One region of the Streptomyces sp. NPDC007189 genome, then DNA from elsewhere that is predicted to be linked to it. Evidence: riboswitches for the same ligand, from Rfam matches in the RefSeq annotation. Region 1 holds a riboswitch; each other region holds the start of a gene.

Region 1 (4,203 bases):
GGCACGATCCGCGCCGACAATCCGCGGCTGCTGGTCAACTCCGCCGAGCGGCGCGCGGCCCGGGTCCGGGCGGGCCGGCCGGAGTACCCGCTGAAGGCGACCGTCACCGCCACCGGCGACCTCGATCCCGGCGCGCGGTTCTGGCACACCGGCGGCGACAAGCTCGTCTACACCACCGACGAGGGGGCGCAGCGGGCCGTCGGCCGGGTCGGCGACGTCGCCGACGTCGTCCCGCTCGGCCCCGCCCTCGACTGGCGGGCCCTGCTGTCCCACCTGCACGACGTGCGCGGGGTGCGGCGGCTGATGGTCGAGGGCGGCGGCACGGTCCACACCCAGCTGCTGCGGCAGGGACTCGCCGACGAGCTGCAGCTGGTCCTCGCGCCGCTGTTCGTCGGCGACCCGGCCGCGCCCCGCCTGTTCGGGCCCGGCGGCTACCAGGCCGGCCGGCTGCGGCTCACCGAGACCCGCCGTATCGAGGACGTGGTCCTCATGCGCTACGAGCCCACGGCCCCCGGCAGCGGGCCGCTGCCCGCCGCCGCCGACCGGCACTGGCTGCGCACCGCCTGCGAGCTGGCCGCGCTGTGCCCGCCGTCGAAGACGGCGTTCAGCGTCGGCGCGGTGGTGGTCGCCGCCGACGGCACGGAGCTGGCCCGCGGCCATTCGCGGGAGGGCGGGGACGCGGTGGTCCACGCGGAGGAGGCCGCGCTGGCCAAGGTGGATCCGGCCGACCCGCGGCTGGCCGGCGCCACCGTCTACAGCAGCCTGGAGCCCTGCGCCCGGCGCGCCTCACGGCCCGCGCCCTGCGCCGAGCTGATCCTTCGCGCGGGGGTACGGCGGGTGGTCACGGCGTGGCAGGAGCCGGACACGTTCGTGCCGGGGGCCGACGGGACCGGGGTCCTGGCCGGCGGGGGCGCGCAGGTGGTCGTCCTGCCGGAACTGGAGGACCTCGCCAAGGCGCCGAACGCCCACCTGCTGGGGTGAACACTGCGGGCCCGGAGACACCGGGGGCCGAAAAACACTCAGGGCCCGGAAACCAGCTGGTTTCCGGGCCCTGAGCCTTCAGTAGCGGGGACAGGATTTGAACCTGCGACCTCTGGGTTATGAGCCCAGCGAGCTACCGAGCTGCTCCACCCCGCGTCGTTGTGACTCCAGCATACACCAGTCGGAGGGCCGCTCGACGACGCCCCTGGCGGCCCCCTCACCGAGCGTGACCGGGCGACCGCCGTCCGCATAACATCTGAGACACCATCAAAAACGCCGACGCTGCTGTACGCCGGTCAACTCGCCCCTTTTGCCGCACTCCTGGCCGGTAAGTCCGCGGCCGGAAACCTTAATGATCAAGCCGAACGGCTTGGAAAGTGACTGCCAGGTCTATTAACGTTCGATAACGCAGCGCGGTCGTCCCAGCCGTCACAAGAGGCGGCTCCGTGCGCACGCGCCGAATCCCGCGAGGGAACCGGGGAACCACCACCTTGGGGTGAATCACGCGGATGCCGTCGTGGACTCGCAGAGTCCACGTCCGGTATACGCGCGTAGGAGACCTTCCTGCTCCGAACCCGTCAGCTAACCCGGTAGGCGGAGGAAGGAAAGGAGCACGCCCGAGTGGCGTCCAACCCGCCCGCCCCAGAAGCCCCCTTCATGCCCCCGCAGGCCGAGCCGGAGACCTTCGGCTACGGCGCCTACCGCGCCGAGGAGGGCCCCTGGGAGGAGTGGAACCCCACCGAGGACTCCGTCTCCCCGGTCCGCGGCCGGCACCGGGTCGCCAAGCAGCGCGGCGGCTTCGCGCGCAGCTCCACCGTCCTCGGCGTCGGCGTGATGGCCGCGGTCGGCGCGGGCGGCATGGCCAGCGCCAACACCGGCAAGCCGCCGGTCTCCATCTCCCTGCCGGACCTGGACTCCGTCGAGCACATCTTCGACGGTTCCTCCCCCGCGCCCGAGGCCACCGCCACCGGGCTCAGCAAGGTCGGCACCACCACCGACAGCGCCGACAGCGGCAACGCGGGGGAGGCGCTGCGCAACCGGATCATGGCCCAGGCCGAGCAGCAGCGGGGCCAGGCCGACAGCAAGGCCACCGCCGCCGTGCTCGCCGCCGCCGAGAAGCAGACCGCCGACGCGGCCGCCAAGGCGGAGAAGGAGGCCGCCGCCAAGGCCACCGCCGCCAAGGAGAAGGCGGAGGCCGACGCCAAGAAGGCCGCCGAGGCCAAGCGGCTGGCCGAGCTGGCCAAGGAGTACACGCTGCCGGTCGTGTCCTACACGATCACCGGCACCTTCGGGCAGCCCGGCGCGATGTGGTCGTCCGGCTACCACACCGGTCTCGACTTCGCCGCCCCCACCGGCACCCTCATCAAGGCCGTCCACAGCGGCACGGTCACCGAGGCCGGCTGGGCCGGCGCCTACGGCTACCGCACCATCATCACGCTGGACGACGGCACCGAGCTGTGGTTCTGCCACCAGTCCTCGATCAACGTCTCCGTCGGCCAGAAGGTCTCCACCGGCCAGGTCATCGGCCGCGTCGGCGCCACCGGCAACGTCACCGGCCCGCACCTGCACCTGGAGGTCCACCCGAACGGGCAGGCCTCCGCCGTCGACCCGGCGCCGTGGCTGCGCGGCAAGGGCCTCAACCCCTGAGCCGCACCGCTCTTTTCGCGGGATTCCCACGCCGGTGGTGGAATGCGATCATCCACCGCCGGCGTTGACTTGTGGCATGACTTCTCTGCGCACACTCGGTTCCTCCGGCCTCGAGGTCTTCCCGCTCTGCCTGGGCGGCAACGTCTTCGGCTGGACCGCGGACGAGGAGACCTCCTTCGCCGTCCTCGACGCCTACGCGGAGGCCGGCGGCAACTTCGTCGACACCGCCGACTCCTACTCGGCCTGGATCGAGGGCCACAAGGGCGGCGAGTCCGAGACGGTCCTCGGCAGGTGGATCAAGTCCCGCGGCAACCGCGACCGCGTCGTCGTCGCCACCAAGGTCAGCCAGCACCCCGAGTACCAGGGGCTGTCCGCCGCCAACATCAAGGCCGCCGCCGACGCCTCCCTGCGCCGCCTGGACACCGACTACATCGACCTCTACTACACCCACTTCGACAAGCCCGAGATCCCCGTCGAGGAGATCATCGGCGCGCTGGACGAGCTGGTCCGGGCGGGCAAGGTCCGGCACATCGCCGCCTCCAACATCAGCCCCGAGCGCCTGAAGGCCTCGCTGGACTTCTCCGACCGCGAGGGCCTGGCCCGCTACGTCGCCCTCCAGCCCCACTACAACCTGGTCTCCCGCGACACCTACGAGGGCCCGCTGCGGGACCTGGTCGCCGCGGAGGGCCTGGCCGCGGTGCCGTACTTCTCCCTCGCCGCGGGCTTCCTGACCGGCAAGTACCGCCCCGGCACCAAGGTCGACAGCGCCCGCGCGGGCCGGGCCCAGGAGTACGCCGACTCCGAGCGCGGCCAGAAGGTCCTGGCGGCCCTGGACGAGATCGCCGCCGCCCACGACGCCCCCGTCGCCACGGTCGCCCTCGCCTGGCTCGCCGCCCAGCCCACCATCACCGCCCCGATCGCCTCGGCCCGCACGGTGGAACAGCTCCCGGCCCTGCTCGGCGTGGTCGACCTGAAGCTGACGGAGAAGGAACTGACCCAGCTGACGGAGGCGTCGGCTTGATCTCCCGCCGCGGCTGATCTTTTTCCGCCGTAACCGGAGCTCGTTACGTCCGATACGGGTTGTAGGCGGAGTAGGGCGCCGCCGGATAGCCGTACGCCGGCCAGTAGGGCGTGGGCGCCGGCGGCGTGTACACCGGCCGTGGCTGCGGTGCCACGCGGGCCGCGTACTCCAGCGCCGGCCGCGCGACATCCCGCCGCTTCCACAGCTCGTCCAGCAGCTCCCGCTCCCGTACGACGAAGTCGGCCCCGGCCTTCCCGCGGCGCCCCCGGTGTCGCAGGAAGGCGAGCGAGGTGGCGTACGCCTCGTACTGGGCCACGGCCCGCGCCGCCGGCCGGCCGCCGTGGTGCCGGGCGTAGTCCCGGGCCGTGCGCCGCGCCCGCATCGACCCGAGCGCGAACGGCTCGGCCGGTCCCAGCCACCCGGCCAGCACATACGCCGGCAGTTCCTCCCGCACGGTGCGCAGCTCCCGCTGCCGGGTGAAGATCGCGAGCCAGGTCAGCAGCCCGAACACGGGCACCATGAATCCGCCGTACACGGCGAAGAACCCGAACTCG
Region 2 (4,203 bases), on a different contig from region 1:
CGTACGGCCGTCACCGCCGGCTTCGGCCTGCTGCGCCTGGCCGGTGCGCCCTCCATGGGCTGGCTGGACGTGAAGACCTCCGGTGACGTCGAGGTGCCGGTCATCGAGGCCGCCATCGACGAGGAGCTGGCCCGGTTCGCCGAGGAGGGCCCCACGCCCGAGGAAATGGAGCGCGCCCAGGCCCAGTTGGAGCGCGAGTGGCTGGACCGGCTCGGCACGGTCGCCGGCCGCGCCGACGAACTGTGCCGCTTCGCCGTCCTGTTCGGCGACCCGCAGCTCGCCCTCACCGCCGTCAAGCGCGTCCTGGAGGTGACCCCCCAGGAGGTCCAGGAGATCGCCAAGGCCCGCCTGCGCCCGGACAACCGCGCCGTCCTGGTGTACGAGCCGAAGGCCCCGGAGGAGGTCCCGGACGCCGGCGTCCCCGAGGACCCGGAGCAGGAAGCGACCGTAGAGGCCGGTAACGAGAACGAGGAGACGGCCAAGTGACCGAGCTCGCCACCATGGAGTTCCACCCCCAGCCGCAGCCCGGCGAGGCCAGGCCGTGGGCGTTCCCGGCCCCCGAGCGCTCGGCTCTGGACAACGGCCTGACGGTGCTGCGCTGCCACCGACCCGGCCAGCAGGTCGTCGCCGTCGAGGTGCTGCTGGACGCGCCCCTGGACGCCGAGCCGGCCGGCCTGGACGGCGTCGCCACGATCATGGCGCGGGCCTTCTCCGAGGGCACCGACAAGCACTCCGCCGAGGAGTTCGCCGCCGAGCTGGAGCGCGCGGGCGCCACCCTGGACGCGCACGCCGACCACCCCGGCGTCCGGCTCAGCCTGGAGGTCCCGGCCTCCCGCCTGCCCAAGGGCCTCGGCCTGCTCGCCGACGCCCTGCGCGCGCCCGCCTTCGCCGAGAGCGAGGTCGAGCGGCTGGTCCGCAACCGCCTGGACGAGATCCCGCACGAGCTGGCCAACCCCTCCCGCCGGGCCGCCAAGGAGCTGTCCAAGGAGCTGTTCCCGGCGGCCTCGCGCATGTCGCGCCCCCGCCAGGGCACCGAGGAGACCGTCGAGAAGATCGACGCCGGCGCCGTACGCGCCTTCTACGACCGGCATGTACGCCCCGGCACGGCCACCGCGGTCGTGGTCGGCGACCTCACCGGCGTCGACCTGGACGCGCTGCTCGCCGACACCCTCGGCGCCTGGACCGGCACTCCGGGCGAGCCGCGGCCCGTGCCGCCGGTGACCGCCGACGACACCGGGCGCGTGGTCATCGTGGACCGGCCCGGCGCCGTCCAGACGCAGCTGCTCATCGGCCGGATCGGGCCCGACCGGCACGACCGGGTGTGGCCCGCCCAGGTGCTCGGCACGTACTGCCTCGGCGGGACCCTCACCTCCCGCCTGGACCGCGTCCTGCGCGAGGAGAAGGGCTACACCTACGGGGTGCGCGCCTTCGGCCAGGTCCTCCGGTCCGCGCCGGACGGCACGGGCGCGTCGATGCTCGCCATCAGCGGCTCCGTGGACACCCCCAACACCGGCCCGGCGCTGGACGACCTGTGGAAGGTGCTGCGCACCCTCGCGGCGCAGGGTCTGACGGACGCCGAGCGGGACGTGGCGGTGCAGAACCTGGTCGGGGTGGCGCCGCTGAAGTACGAGACCGCGGCGGCCGTCGCGAGCACGCTGGCCGACCAGGTCGAGCAGCACCTGCCCGACGACTTCCAGGCGACGCTGTATCAGCGGCTCGCGGCGACGGGCACGGTGGAGGCCACGGCCGCCGTCGTGAACGCCTTCCCGGTGGACCGCCTGGTGACCGTTCTGGTCGGTGACGCGTCGCAGATCAAGGCGCCGGTGGAGGCGCTCGGCATCGGCGAAGTGAGCGTCGTGGCGGCCGAGTAGCGGCCACGCGCGCGTGGGGCTCCGACGGCCTGTGGACCGTCGGAGCCCCACGCTGTTCCACTCGCTTCCTCAGATGCCCGATTTGGGGCGGAGGTTGCCTGTCTGCCCTGTGGGATGCGCTACAAAGACCCGGATCCGTTTGGGATTCGAAAGCGGGTTTTCGTAGCGTCGTCCGGGCTGTCCGCCGGCAGTGCGCCGCACCCGCGGCACCGGACAGCCATCGCCGAGTCCCCGTACGGCGCGAGCCAGGGGAGCCGGGGACCCACGTCCCTGGGGTGAATCGGGCGCCCGCGCGAGCCGCGAGGGAGCCCGTAGGAGACCTTCCTGCTCCGAACCCGTCAGCTAACCCGGTAGGCGAGAGGGAAGGAAAGGACCAGCCACTCCATGGCGTTCATGTGCGCCTCCGGGAAGCACCGCAAGCCCGGCCGGGTCAAGCGCACCACCGCTCAGGCGGCCGGCATCGCTGCCCTCACCACCACCGGTGTCATCGGCGCCCTCGCCGCCTCCCCGGCGCTCGCCGCCGAGAACACCGTGGAGCAGACCGGCCTCACCCCGGTCCTCGCCGTCAGCGACGACGTGGCCGAGCACATCGACGCGCAGGCCGCCGCGCAGAAGCGGGCCGCCGAGCAGAAGGCGGCCGAGGAGGCCGCGGCCAGGAAGGCCAAGCAGGAGCGCGAGGCCCGGGAGCGCGCGGCGCGCGAGGCCGAGCGCAAGCGCCTGCTGAACACCTTCGTCGCCCCGATCGCGGACTCCTACGTCTCCACCGGCTACAAGGCCAGCAGCTCCCTGTGGTCGTCCGGCTCGCACACCGGCATCGACTTCCACGCGGCAAGCGGCACGCCCGTCCACGCGGTCGGCGCCGGCACCGTCGTCTCCACCGGCTGGGGCGGCGCGTACGGCAACCAGATCGTGATCAGGATGGCCGACGGCATGTACACCCAGTACGGCCACCTGTCGTCCATCGGCGTCTCCGTGGGTCAGCGCGTGGTCCCCGGCCAGCAGATCGGCCTGTCCGGCGCGACCGGCAACACCACCGGCCCGCACCTGCACTTCGAGGCCCGTACGACCCCGGACTACGGCTCCGACGTCGACCCCGTCGCCTACCTCCGCAAGCACGGCGTGAACGTCTGACACCGCGACGCGCGACGGACGAGGCCCCGGCTCACCGAGCCGGGGCTTTCGCCGTTTTCCCACCGGCTCCGCCCGGTGGCGCTGACCAAAAAATATCCATTGCTTCCGGCCTGCCGTCGGAAATTCCGGCTCCTTGGAATAGAGTCACGGAACAGGCGTCCATCGTCGGCGTTTCACGGGGATTAAGGCGGAGGTCGGTCATGCGTATTCCGGCGCATTCGGTGTGCACGGCGATCCGGGACGACATCATCGCCGGCGTCCACGAGCGCGGCGGCCGCCTCACCGAGGAAGTCCTGGCCCGCCGCTACGGCGTCTCGCGCGTCCCCGTCCGGGAGGCCCTGCGCACCCTGGAGGCCGAGGGGTTCGTGGTGACGCGCCGGCACGCGGGCGCGTGCGTGGCCGAGCCGACCGAGCAGGAGGCCGCCGACCTGCTGGAGATGCGGACGCTCCTGGAGCCGCTCGGCGCCGGGCGGGCCGCCCAGCGGCGCACCGAGGCCCATCTGAAGGTGCTGCGCGGCCTGGTCAGACTGGGCCAGGAGCGGGCCAGGAGGGGCACCAGCGAGGATCTGCGCTCGCTGGGCGGCTGGTTCCACGAGACGCTCGCCCAGGCCTGCGGCAGCCCCTCGCTGACCGCGATGCTCACCCAGCTGCGGCACAAGATCGCCTGGATGTACGCCGTGGAGGCGCCGGCCAGCCCGGTGGACGCCTGGGCGGAGCACGGCGCCATCGTCGACGCGGTGGCGCGCGGCGACGGCGAACGCGCGCGGGCGCTCACGGCGCTGCACACCGAGCGCACGACGGCCGCGCACCGGCTGCGCATTCCCAGGGCCGCCGAGCGTGTGAGGACTTCGCAACACGCCGTAAACATCTCGGGTCTGCGGCATTAACACGGACGCCGTATACAAAGAAGAGGAATTCGGTGGCGGTGTATTTCCGCTGCCCGAATTCAAGTGTGAGCGCAATGAGCCCGGAAAAGGGCGGAGCCGCGCCGCCCCTGGAAAGGGCGACGCGGCTTCCGGTTATCGGCGCGCTGGTGTTCAGACCGTCTCGGGCAGTTCCTCGAGGCCCTCGGAGACCAGCTTGGCCAGGCGGTCCAGGGCGGCGTCCGCGCCCTCGGCGTCGGAGGCCAGGATGATCTCCTCGCCGCCCTGGGCGCCCAGGCCCAGGACACCCAGCATGGAGGCCGCGTTGACGGGGGTGC
Region 3 (4,203 bases), on a different contig from region 1:
CGCTTGGGCACGTTCAGGATCCGGCGCAGCGGCACCGAGTCCTCGGGGTTGGCGAGGACGCGCAGGTAGGCGAGGACGTCGCGGACCTCCTTGCGCTCGTAGAAGCGGACGCCGCCGACGACCTTGTAGGGCAGGCCGACGCGGATGAAGACCTCTTCGAAGACACGGGACTGGGCGTTGGTCCGGTAGAACACGGCCACGTCGCCCGACTTGGCCTCGCCCGCGTCGACCAGGCGGTCTATCTCGTCGGCGACGAACTGCGCCTCGTCGTGCTCGTTGTCGGCGACGTAGCCGGTGATGCGGGCGCCCTGGCCGGCGTTGGTCCACAGGTTCTTCGGGCGGCGGGACTCGTTGCGCTCGATGACCGCGTTGGCGGCGGACAGGATGGTCTGCGTGGAGCGGTAGTTCTGCTCCAGCAGGATCGTCGTCGCGTTCGGGTAGTCCTCCTCGAACTGGAGGATGTTGCGGATCGTCGCGCCGCGGAAGGCGTAGATCGACTGGTCCGCGTCACCGACGACGCACAGCTCGGCGGGCGGGAGGTCATGCTCGCCGGGCGGGGTGTCCTCGTCGTGTTCGCCCGTACCCACCAGCTCGCGGACGAGCGCGTACTGGGCGTGGTTGGTGTCCTGGTACTCGTCGACCAGGACGTGCCGGAAGCGGCGGCGGTAGTGCTCGGCGACGTCCGGAAAGGCGCGCAGCAGGTTGACCGTCGTCATGATCAGGTCGTCGAAGTCGAGCGCGTTGGCCTCGCGCAGCCGCGACTGGTAGAGCGCGTAGGCCTGGGCGAGGGTCTTCTCGAAGCCGTCGGTGGCCTGGGCGGCGAAGTCCTCCTCGTCGATCAGCTCGTTCTTCAGGTTGCTGATCTTCGCGCTGAACGACTTCGGCGGGAAGCGCTTGGGGTCGAGGTCCAGGTCGCGGCAGACCAGGGCCATCAGGCGCTTGCTGTCGGCGGCGTCGTAGATGGAGAAGCTGGAGGTGAAGCCGAGCTTCTTGCTCTCGCGGCGCAGGATGCGCACGCACGCGCTGTGGAAGGTCATCACCCACATCGCGTTCGCGCGCGGGCCGACGAGCTGCTCGACGCGCTCCTTCATCTCGCCCGCGGCCTTGTTGGTGAAGGTGATCGCGAGGATCTGACCCGGATGCACGTGCCGCTCGGCGAGCAGGTAGGCGATGCGGTGGGTCAGGACGCGGGTCTTGCCGGAGCCGGCGCCGGCGACGATGAGCAGCGGGGAGCCGGCGTGCACGACGGCGGCGCGCTGGTTGTCGTTCAGCCCCTGCAGCAGGGCCGCCGAGTCGAGGGCGGGGCGTGGGGCGCCGTCGCGGTAGTGGGTGTCCCGGTCCGGCGGCGCGTCGAACTTCCCGCCGAACAGATCGTCCGGAAGCGGCTCCGGAGCGTGATCGTCCTCGGGCGGCGGCGGGGGCTCCTCCTCGTGCCCGCGAGGGGCCTGGAGGTCCGCCAGGAAGCTGTCGTCAAAGAGGCTGCTCATCGCTCTACGAGTCTAGGGCGCGCCACCGACAACCGGTCGCCGTCCCGGAAAGACGACCGTCACAGGCGGCACGGCATGACCCTCACGCTGCGGAATCACCCGCTGACGGGGCGGTGATCCAGGCGTCGGATCACAAAAATGTATCGGACATATCACGCACCAACCTTCACACTAGTCACACGAGTTGGCTAGGTTGCCGTCAGGCCGCGTGCGCGGCCTCCGCCGAGTCCGGCGCGCCCCTCGGCGCGCGGAGCCGGGGACCCAACCGATCCCGGGGTGAATCGGCCGACTCCCGAGGGGACGACGCCGTAGGGCAACCCTTCCGAACCACCGCCCGAACCCGACAGCTAACCCGGTAGGCGGCCCATTGGAAGGAGTCGCCTCCCTTGGCGTCGCACCGCAAGCCGCGCCCCGGCGGGACCTCTGGCGCGGGCCTCCGCAGCCCCGCCCTCGCCACCGCAGCCCTCACCTCCATGGCCGTGTTCTCGCAGACCGCCGAGGCCGCTCCGAGAACCGATCACGCCAAGCCCAGCCTGGAGGAGGTCGAGAAGAAGGTCGACGACCTCTACCGCCAGGCGGAGTCGGCGACCGAGAAGTACAACGCGGCCAAGGAGCGCACCGGCAGACAGCGGGGACGTGTCGACGCCCTGCGCGACGAGCTCGCCCGGCGCACCGAGCGCCTCAACAAGGCGCGCGAGGAGCTGGGTTCCTTCGCCGCGGCCCAGTACCGCACCGGCACGGCCGCTCCCGGCACCGCCACCTTCCTGCTCGCGAACGACCCGCAGGAGTACTTCGACCAGAGCCAGCTGATGAACCGGCTGACCTCCCGGGAGAAGCGCGCGGTCGACGCCTACGTCGGCGAGCAGGCCGCGACCATGAAGGACCGGCGCCAAGCCTCCGAGAGCCTGCGAACGCTGGACGCATCGCAGCACGATCTGCGGACCGCCAAGGCCACCGTGCAGCGAAAACTGGCCTTCGCGCGCGAGCTGCTGTCCACGCTGACCGCCCAGGAGAAGGCTCGGCTGGCCGCCATCGAACGGCAGAAGCAGCAGGAGGCGGCGCACAGGGCGGCGGAGCTGGCGAAGCAGCAGGCGGCACGGCAGCAGGCCGCCGCGTCCTCGTCCACGGGGTCCGCTTCCGCGTCCACGGGGTCCGCTTCCGGCTCGGCCGGGTCCACGGTGTCCAGCTCGTACGACACGAAGGCCGAGAAGGCGCTCGCCTTCGCCCGTGCGCAGATCGGCAAGCCCTATGTGTGGGGCGCCACCGGCCCGGACTCCTACGACTGCTCGGGCCTCACCCAGGCCGCCTGGAAGGCCGCCGGCGTCACGCTTCCGCGCACCACGTACGACCAGGTCGACGCGGGCACCACGGTCTCGCTGGCCGACGCGCGGCCGGGCGACCTGATCTTCTTCTACGACGACATCAGCCACGTCGGCGTCTACATGGGCAACGGCATGATGATCCACGCCCCGAAGCCGGGCGCGTACGTCCGCGAGGAGTCCGTCTACTACGGCGGCGAGTCGATCATCCACAGCGTGGTCCGCCCCGGCTGACCGGGTTCACGCCCCGCGCGCGGGTACGGGCGCTTCCCGAACCTCACGCGCGCGTACGGGACATTTTCCGCACCCTGTGCGCGCGTGCGGTCATGGCCTGATCCCCACCCGCGCGGACGGGCATGACCGATCCCTGCGCGCGCGTGGGTGCTTTCGCCGCGATCCCCACGCGGGGATGGCCGGTGTTTTGACGTCCACGCGTGCGTGGCGGGTGTGTTCACGCACACGCGGTGCGTGGCGGGACCTGGCCAGGGCGGTTGCCGCGACGGGGTGAGCGTCAGGTCCACAGGACGGCGATGAAGATGTTCGCCATGGTCAGCGTGCCGACCAGCCCGAAGGTCCCCTTGTCGAGCTTCTCCTCGTCGCGCTTCACATAGACCAGTCCCAGGATCACGATCAGCAACGCCAGCTTGACGCCGATCTTGATGGTGTTGACGTGGTGGTCGTCGGCCTGGTTGAGACCGACCAGCGCCACGCCGGTGACCAGCATGGTCAGCGCCCCGTGCAGCATCCCGGGCACAAACCGGGCCGTGCCCTGGCCCATCGCCTTCATCTGAGTGAGGAAACCGCCGAGCAGCGCGGCGATGCCGATGATGTGCAGGCCGACGAAGAGATGGATGAGTGCGTCCATGGGCCGGAGCCTAGCCAGGGGCCCCGCAGCGTCCTGTCACCGGCCCCCGGCCCGAGTGACCGTACGCCGCATGGGCGATCTTGCATATATGCGCTCCATAGCACCCCACGCCTCCCGCCAGTCCCGCTTTCCGCGCTTCGGTCACCACGCTCCGTGAAGGCGACCGGCGCGGCACGGCGATGCGGTCACATACGGTCGCTCCCCGATCCGTCGGGACCAGTTCCGTACACCGCGTTACCAGCTCGTCACAGACAGGCCTAGCGTCCTGCTCCAGGTGACCGACTCCCCACCGCCGCCCGGGCCAGGGGCGGCCGTCGGCCACCACCGCCGAGAAGGGTCCGGCGGTGGCCCACTCCCCCTGTGCGGGCCGCCGCCGGACACACGGTCCCCTCGGTCCTGCGAGTCGTATGGAAGGACGTGACGGTCCAGGTGGCAGCGCACCGCAAGCCCCGGCAACGCTCGATCGGCGGCCATACGGCCCGGACGGCCGCCACCCTCGCCCTGGCCGGCGCGGCCACCGCGACGGGGTTCG
Region 4 (4,203 bases), on a different contig from region 1:
CGGCTGCTGTGGTCGGTCCGGCTGGACCGGGAGCTGGCCGAGACGGCGCTCGGCAAGATCGAGGCCGAGGTGGGGCAGGTCTACGCCGCCGTCGACCAGGACGGCGTGGAGGGTCTCACGCTCATCGAGCCCGGGTACCGGATGCCGCACCCGACCCTGCCGGCGGTGCGGGTCGGCCGGCGCGACGACCTGTGGTGCGCGCCGATCAGCAAGGTACTGCTGCGCCACGCCGCCCTGTCGGACGACGAGTTGGCGGCCGTGGCGCGCGCGGTGGTGGGCTCGCTGGCCACGGTCACCATGTCCGGGCCGGGGACCGTGGAACTGCAGCCGTCCGGGGTGACCAAGGCGACCGGTCTCGCGCTGGCCGCCGAGCGGCTCGGGATCGCGGCGCGGGAGGCGCTGGCGTTCGGCGACATGCCCAACGACATCCCGATGTTCGACTGGGCGGGGCGCGGGATCGCCATGGCCAACGCGCATCCCGAACTCAGGGCGGTGGCCGACGAGATCACCCTGTCGAACGAGGACGACGGCGTCGCCGTCGCCCTCGAACGACTGTTTCCGGTCCACTGACCCTCGCGCACCGGACCGACTGACCGGCACATCGGTGCGCGGCCGCCTGGAGGAGGCCGGCACCGGCCGGGTGCGGCACGCGCGCGTGTGCGCCGGATGCCGACCGGCCGCCCGGTACGCCCCCGCTCGTCAGGTGCGGGGAACGTGCCGGGCGGCCGGGGTCGGGGCGGCCCGCGGCGTCGGCAGCGGCCGGGTCGCGGGACCGTTCAGGGGGCGTCCCGTGGGGGCGCGGCGGCCCTCAGGGAGCGGTTTTATGCGCCGCAGGGGTCCTTCAGGAGCGGTCCGTGGATCGCAGGGGGTCCTAAGGGAGTGGTCCGTGGCCGCAGGGGGCTCTCACGGAGTGGGCTGTGGCCACAGGGGGCCCTCAGGGAGCGGTCTGTGGCCACAGGGAGCCTCAGGGAGTGGGCTGTGGACTGTCTGGGGGGCGTCAGTAGGCGCTGTGGACGTTGTCGATCGACCCGTAGCGCGCGGCGGCGTAGTTGCAGGCCGCGGTGATGTTGGCGACCGGGTCGTACGGGCTGAAGGAGGTGCCGGCCACGTGGTACGCGTTGAACGTGGGGTCGATCACCTGGAGCAGTCCCTTGGACGGGATGCCGGCGGCGGCGTTGGAGTCCCACAGGTTGACGGCGTTCGGGTTGCCGGAGGACTCCCGCATGATGTTGCGGTAAATGCCGTTGTAGGTGCCGGGGATGCCCTTCTGGGACATGATCGCGAGCGACTGGCGGATCCAGCCGTCCACGTTGCCCGGGTGCCCCGCGGGGGTGGTGGGGGTCGTGGTGCTGCTCGTGGTGGCCGCGGAGGCGCTGGTGGCGCCGATGAGCGGCAGGGCGAGTACGGCGGCGCCGGCGCAGGTGGCGGCGAGGACGCGGGCGAGGCGGCTGTTGCGGGGTCGGCGGTGCCGAGCGGCTGCAGGCATGGGGACGTTCCTCTCCTACGCCTGCGAGGTGAGCTGTCGGGTTCGGGCGGGGAGGTGCCCGGCCGTGCCCGGAAGAGACACGGCTTCACCCCTAGCCGTACCGGTGCGGTGCGGTGCCGACCGGTCCGGCGACTTACCTGGGTCCCCCGCTCCTGCCGTACGAATGGTCCGTGGATGGGTGAGCGGGCGGCGGCAGGATTCGGCGTCCGCCCGACGGCCGGGAAGGTATGCGAGAGCACACGCCGGGAACAAGTGTCTGCGTCACACAACGCCCCATTTGACCTTGGCCGATGCCATATGTGGTACTTGATCCTTTGCGGTTGCCAAGCCTCAACTCGCCGGTCGGGCAAGGAGGGAGAGAGGCGTGGCGGGTTCCCGCGTGCGAGACCGCGCGTGACCCAACTCACGAAATAACAAAGTATGCCAAATCCGATATGGGGTATTTGCGCGGATCGGCTGAGTGGTGGAACCCGTGGCATGGTGCCCGTCGTTGTCGTGCTGATCGCGGTGTCTGTCGGTGTCGTAGGTGATCGCGGTGGCGCGGGGAGGGTGTGCGGGGTTACTCCGCCCGCCTGTCGTTCGCGACAAAGCGGGTGGGTTCCTGTTAAGTCGATGAATGTCCGTTTTTACCACTTGATCGAAAACATACCGGTCATGATCTGATAGCACCCGGGCTGGACCGGTGGGCGCTATCGGTGATCGAACAGGGACCGGATACGCTGACTTGAGTGATGGCAGCGACCTATCGACAAACCGTGTAATCGCCAGCAGACACCAGCAGACAGGAGACCCCTCGTGACCGTCGTCGGGCCGTTCGGGCTGAGCGTGCGGGACCAGGCTCTGGAAGCCGATGTCCAGGCCGGATTGACGGCTGTCGAGGAAGGCTTGCTCGAGGCCACCAAGAGCGAGGTCCCGTTCATCACGGAGGCAGCGCAGCATCTCGTACGGGCCGGCGGGAAGCGGTTCCGGCCGCTGCTCGTGATGCTCGCGGCCCAGTTCGGCGACCCCTACGCGCCGGGCGTCGTGCCGTCGGCCGTGGTCGTGGAGCTGACCCACCTGGCCACGCTGTACCACGACGACGTCATGGACGAGGCGGCCGTGCGGCGCGGTGTGGACAGCGCCAACACCCGCTGGGGCAACTCCGTCGCGGTCCTCACCGGTGACTTCCTCTTCGCCCGCGCCTCCCAGATCCTCGCCGACCTCGGCCCCGAGGCGGTCCGGGTGCAGGCCCTCGCGTTCGAACGGCTGGTCACCGGCCAGATCCTGGAGACCGCCGGCCCCTCGGACGGCCGCGACCCGGTCGAGCACTACCTGGACGTGCTCGCCGGCAAGACGGGCTCGCTGGTGGCCGTGTCCTGCCGGTTCGGGGCGATGATGTCGGGTGCCGACGAGACGGTCGTCGACGTGCTCACCCAGTACGGCGAGCGGCTCGGGGTCGCCTTCCAGCTCGCCGACGACGTCCTGGACATCGCCTCCGACTCCCACGAGTCCGGCAAGACCCCGGGCACCGACCTGCGCGAGGGCATCCCCACGCTGCCCGTGCTCCGGCTGCGCGAGCGCACCGCCCGCCTGCGGCTGCCCGAAGACGTCGCCCTGTGCGAGCTGCTGGACTCCGACCTCAGCGACGACGCCCGGCACGCCGAGGCGCTGGCCGCGCTGCGCGCCCACCCCGCGCTGGAGCAGGCCCGCCGGGACACCGTCCGGTACGCGGAGGAGGCCCGCGCCGCGCTCGCCCCGCTGCGGGAGTGCGACGCCAAGGCGGCGCTGCTGGAGCTGTGCGACGCGGTCGTCCACCGCGCCGGCTGACCCGGCCCTGCCCCACACGTCTCCGGCGGCCGCGCCACGGCGGCCTCCGACGGCCCACCACTCGTACGGCCACGCGCGCGTGCCCGTACGCCATCGCGCTCGTGCCCGCGCGACCCTCCCCGCCCCGTACGGCCCCCTCCGTTCTGATGAGACCCCTACGGGTCGGCGGAGCCGGGTGCCCTGCGCGTCATACCGCAGGAGTACGCGGAGTTGGCTCCGAGGTCTGACGCTTCCTCAAGGCCGATTTGGTGAGATGGAAACCACGGAAATCACCACTCCTCACCGATTCGGGTGAGAATGGCGGCTCGGGTGGACCAGCGTGAGAACAGCCGCCGCCGACGACGGAGGTAAGGCAGACATGGCACCGTACGAATCCGACGACGCAGTGGACGCCGCACGAGTGGACGCCACGCGGGACGAGGAAGCGCACGCCGGCCGCCGCAAGGCCGCCCGCTACGCGGTCCCGGTCGCGGTGGTGGGCGTGGCTGCGGCCACGATCGGTCTGGTCCCGGCGCTCGCCGCCTCCGGTGACCCCGACCTGCCCAAGATCACCGCACAGCAGCTCATCGAGAAGATCGCCAAATCGGACGTGCAGCAGATGTCCGGGACCGTGCGGATCGACACCGACCTCGGCCTGCCCGACCTCGGTGGCCTGGAGAACAGCCTGGCCTCCGGCGCCGCAAAGGGCTCCGGGGACGGCTCCTCCGCCGACCCGCAGTCCAAGCTCACCGAGCTGGTCTCCGGCACGCACACCCTGCGCGTCGCCGCCGACGGCCCGGAGAAGCAGAAGCTGTCGCTGCTGGAGAGCGGCTCGGAGTACAGCCTCATCCACAACGGCAGGAACGTGTGGGGCTACGACAGCAAGAGCAACGAGGTCTATCACGGCACCTCGGCCGACTCCGGCAAGGAGC

Evidence for each region. Region 1 has a riboswitch for cyclic di-AMP ahead of AB0950_RS17820 (M23 family metallopeptidase). Riboswitches for the same ligand answer to the same signal wherever they lie in the genome.
Region 2: another riboswitch for cyclic di-AMP. It lies ahead of AB0950_RS12535 (M23 family metallopeptidase); the one in region 1 lies ahead of AB0950_RS17820 (M23 family metallopeptidase).
Region 3: another riboswitch for cyclic di-AMP. It lies ahead of AB0950_RS02375 (NlpC/P60 family protein); the one in region 1 lies ahead of AB0950_RS17820 (M23 family metallopeptidase).
Region 4: another riboswitch for cyclic di-AMP. It lies ahead of AB0950_RS34000 (transglycosylase SLT domain-containing protein); the one in region 1 lies ahead of AB0950_RS17820 (M23 family metallopeptidase).

Annotation. Positions count from the first base shown of each region.
Region 1 is NZ_JBEYEY010000007.1:357,679-361,881, forward strand. It holds gene AB0950_RS17810 (dihydrofolate reductase family protein) at 1-981, shown strand, start outside; tRNA gene AB0950_RS17815 (tRNA-Met) at 1,064-1,137, opposite strand; cyclic di-AMP (ydaO/yuaA leader) riboswitch at 1,427-1,595, shown strand; gene AB0950_RS17820 (M23 family metallopeptidase) at 1,603-2,628, shown strand; gene AB0950_RS17825 (aldo/keto reductase) at 2,705-3,649, shown strand; gene AB0950_RS17830 (PrsW family intramembrane metalloprotease) at 3,693-4,203, opposite strand, start outside.
Region 2 is NZ_JBEYEY010000005.1:117,828-122,030, forward strand. It holds gene AB0950_RS12525 (pitrilysin family protein) at 1-486, shown strand, start outside; gene AB0950_RS12530 (pitrilysin family protein) at 483-1,871, shown strand; cyclic di-AMP (ydaO/yuaA leader) riboswitch at 2,083-2,243, shown strand; gene AB0950_RS12535 (M23 family metallopeptidase) at 2,256-3,002, shown strand; gene AB0950_RS12540 (GntR family transcriptional regulator) at 3,203-3,889, shown strand; gene AB0950_RS12545 (HPr family phosphocarrier protein) at 4,040-4,203, opposite strand, start outside.
Region 3 is NZ_JBEYEY010000001.1:518,203-522,405, forward strand. It holds gene pcrA (DNA helicase PcrA) at 1-1,487, opposite strand, end outside; cyclic di-AMP (ydaO/yuaA leader) riboswitch at 1,698-1,866, shown strand; gene AB0950_RS02375 (NlpC/P60 family protein) at 1,874-3,040, shown strand; gene AB0950_RS02380 (hypothetical protein) at 3,318-3,671, opposite strand; gene AB0950_RS02385 (NlpC/P60 family protein) at 4,101-4,203, shown strand, end outside.
Region 4 is NZ_JBEYEY010000021.1:145,930-150,132, forward strand. It holds gene AB0950_RS33995 (HAD family hydrolase) at 1-570, shown strand, start outside; gene AB0950_RS34000 (transglycosylase SLT domain-containing protein) at 998-1,486, opposite strand; cyclic di-AMP (ydaO/yuaA leader) riboswitch at 1,490-1,701, opposite strand; gene AB0950_RS34005 (polyprenyl synthetase family protein) at 2,282-3,292, shown strand; gene AB0950_RS34010 (sigma-E factor regulatory protein RseB domain-containing protein) at 3,651-4,203, shown strand, end outside.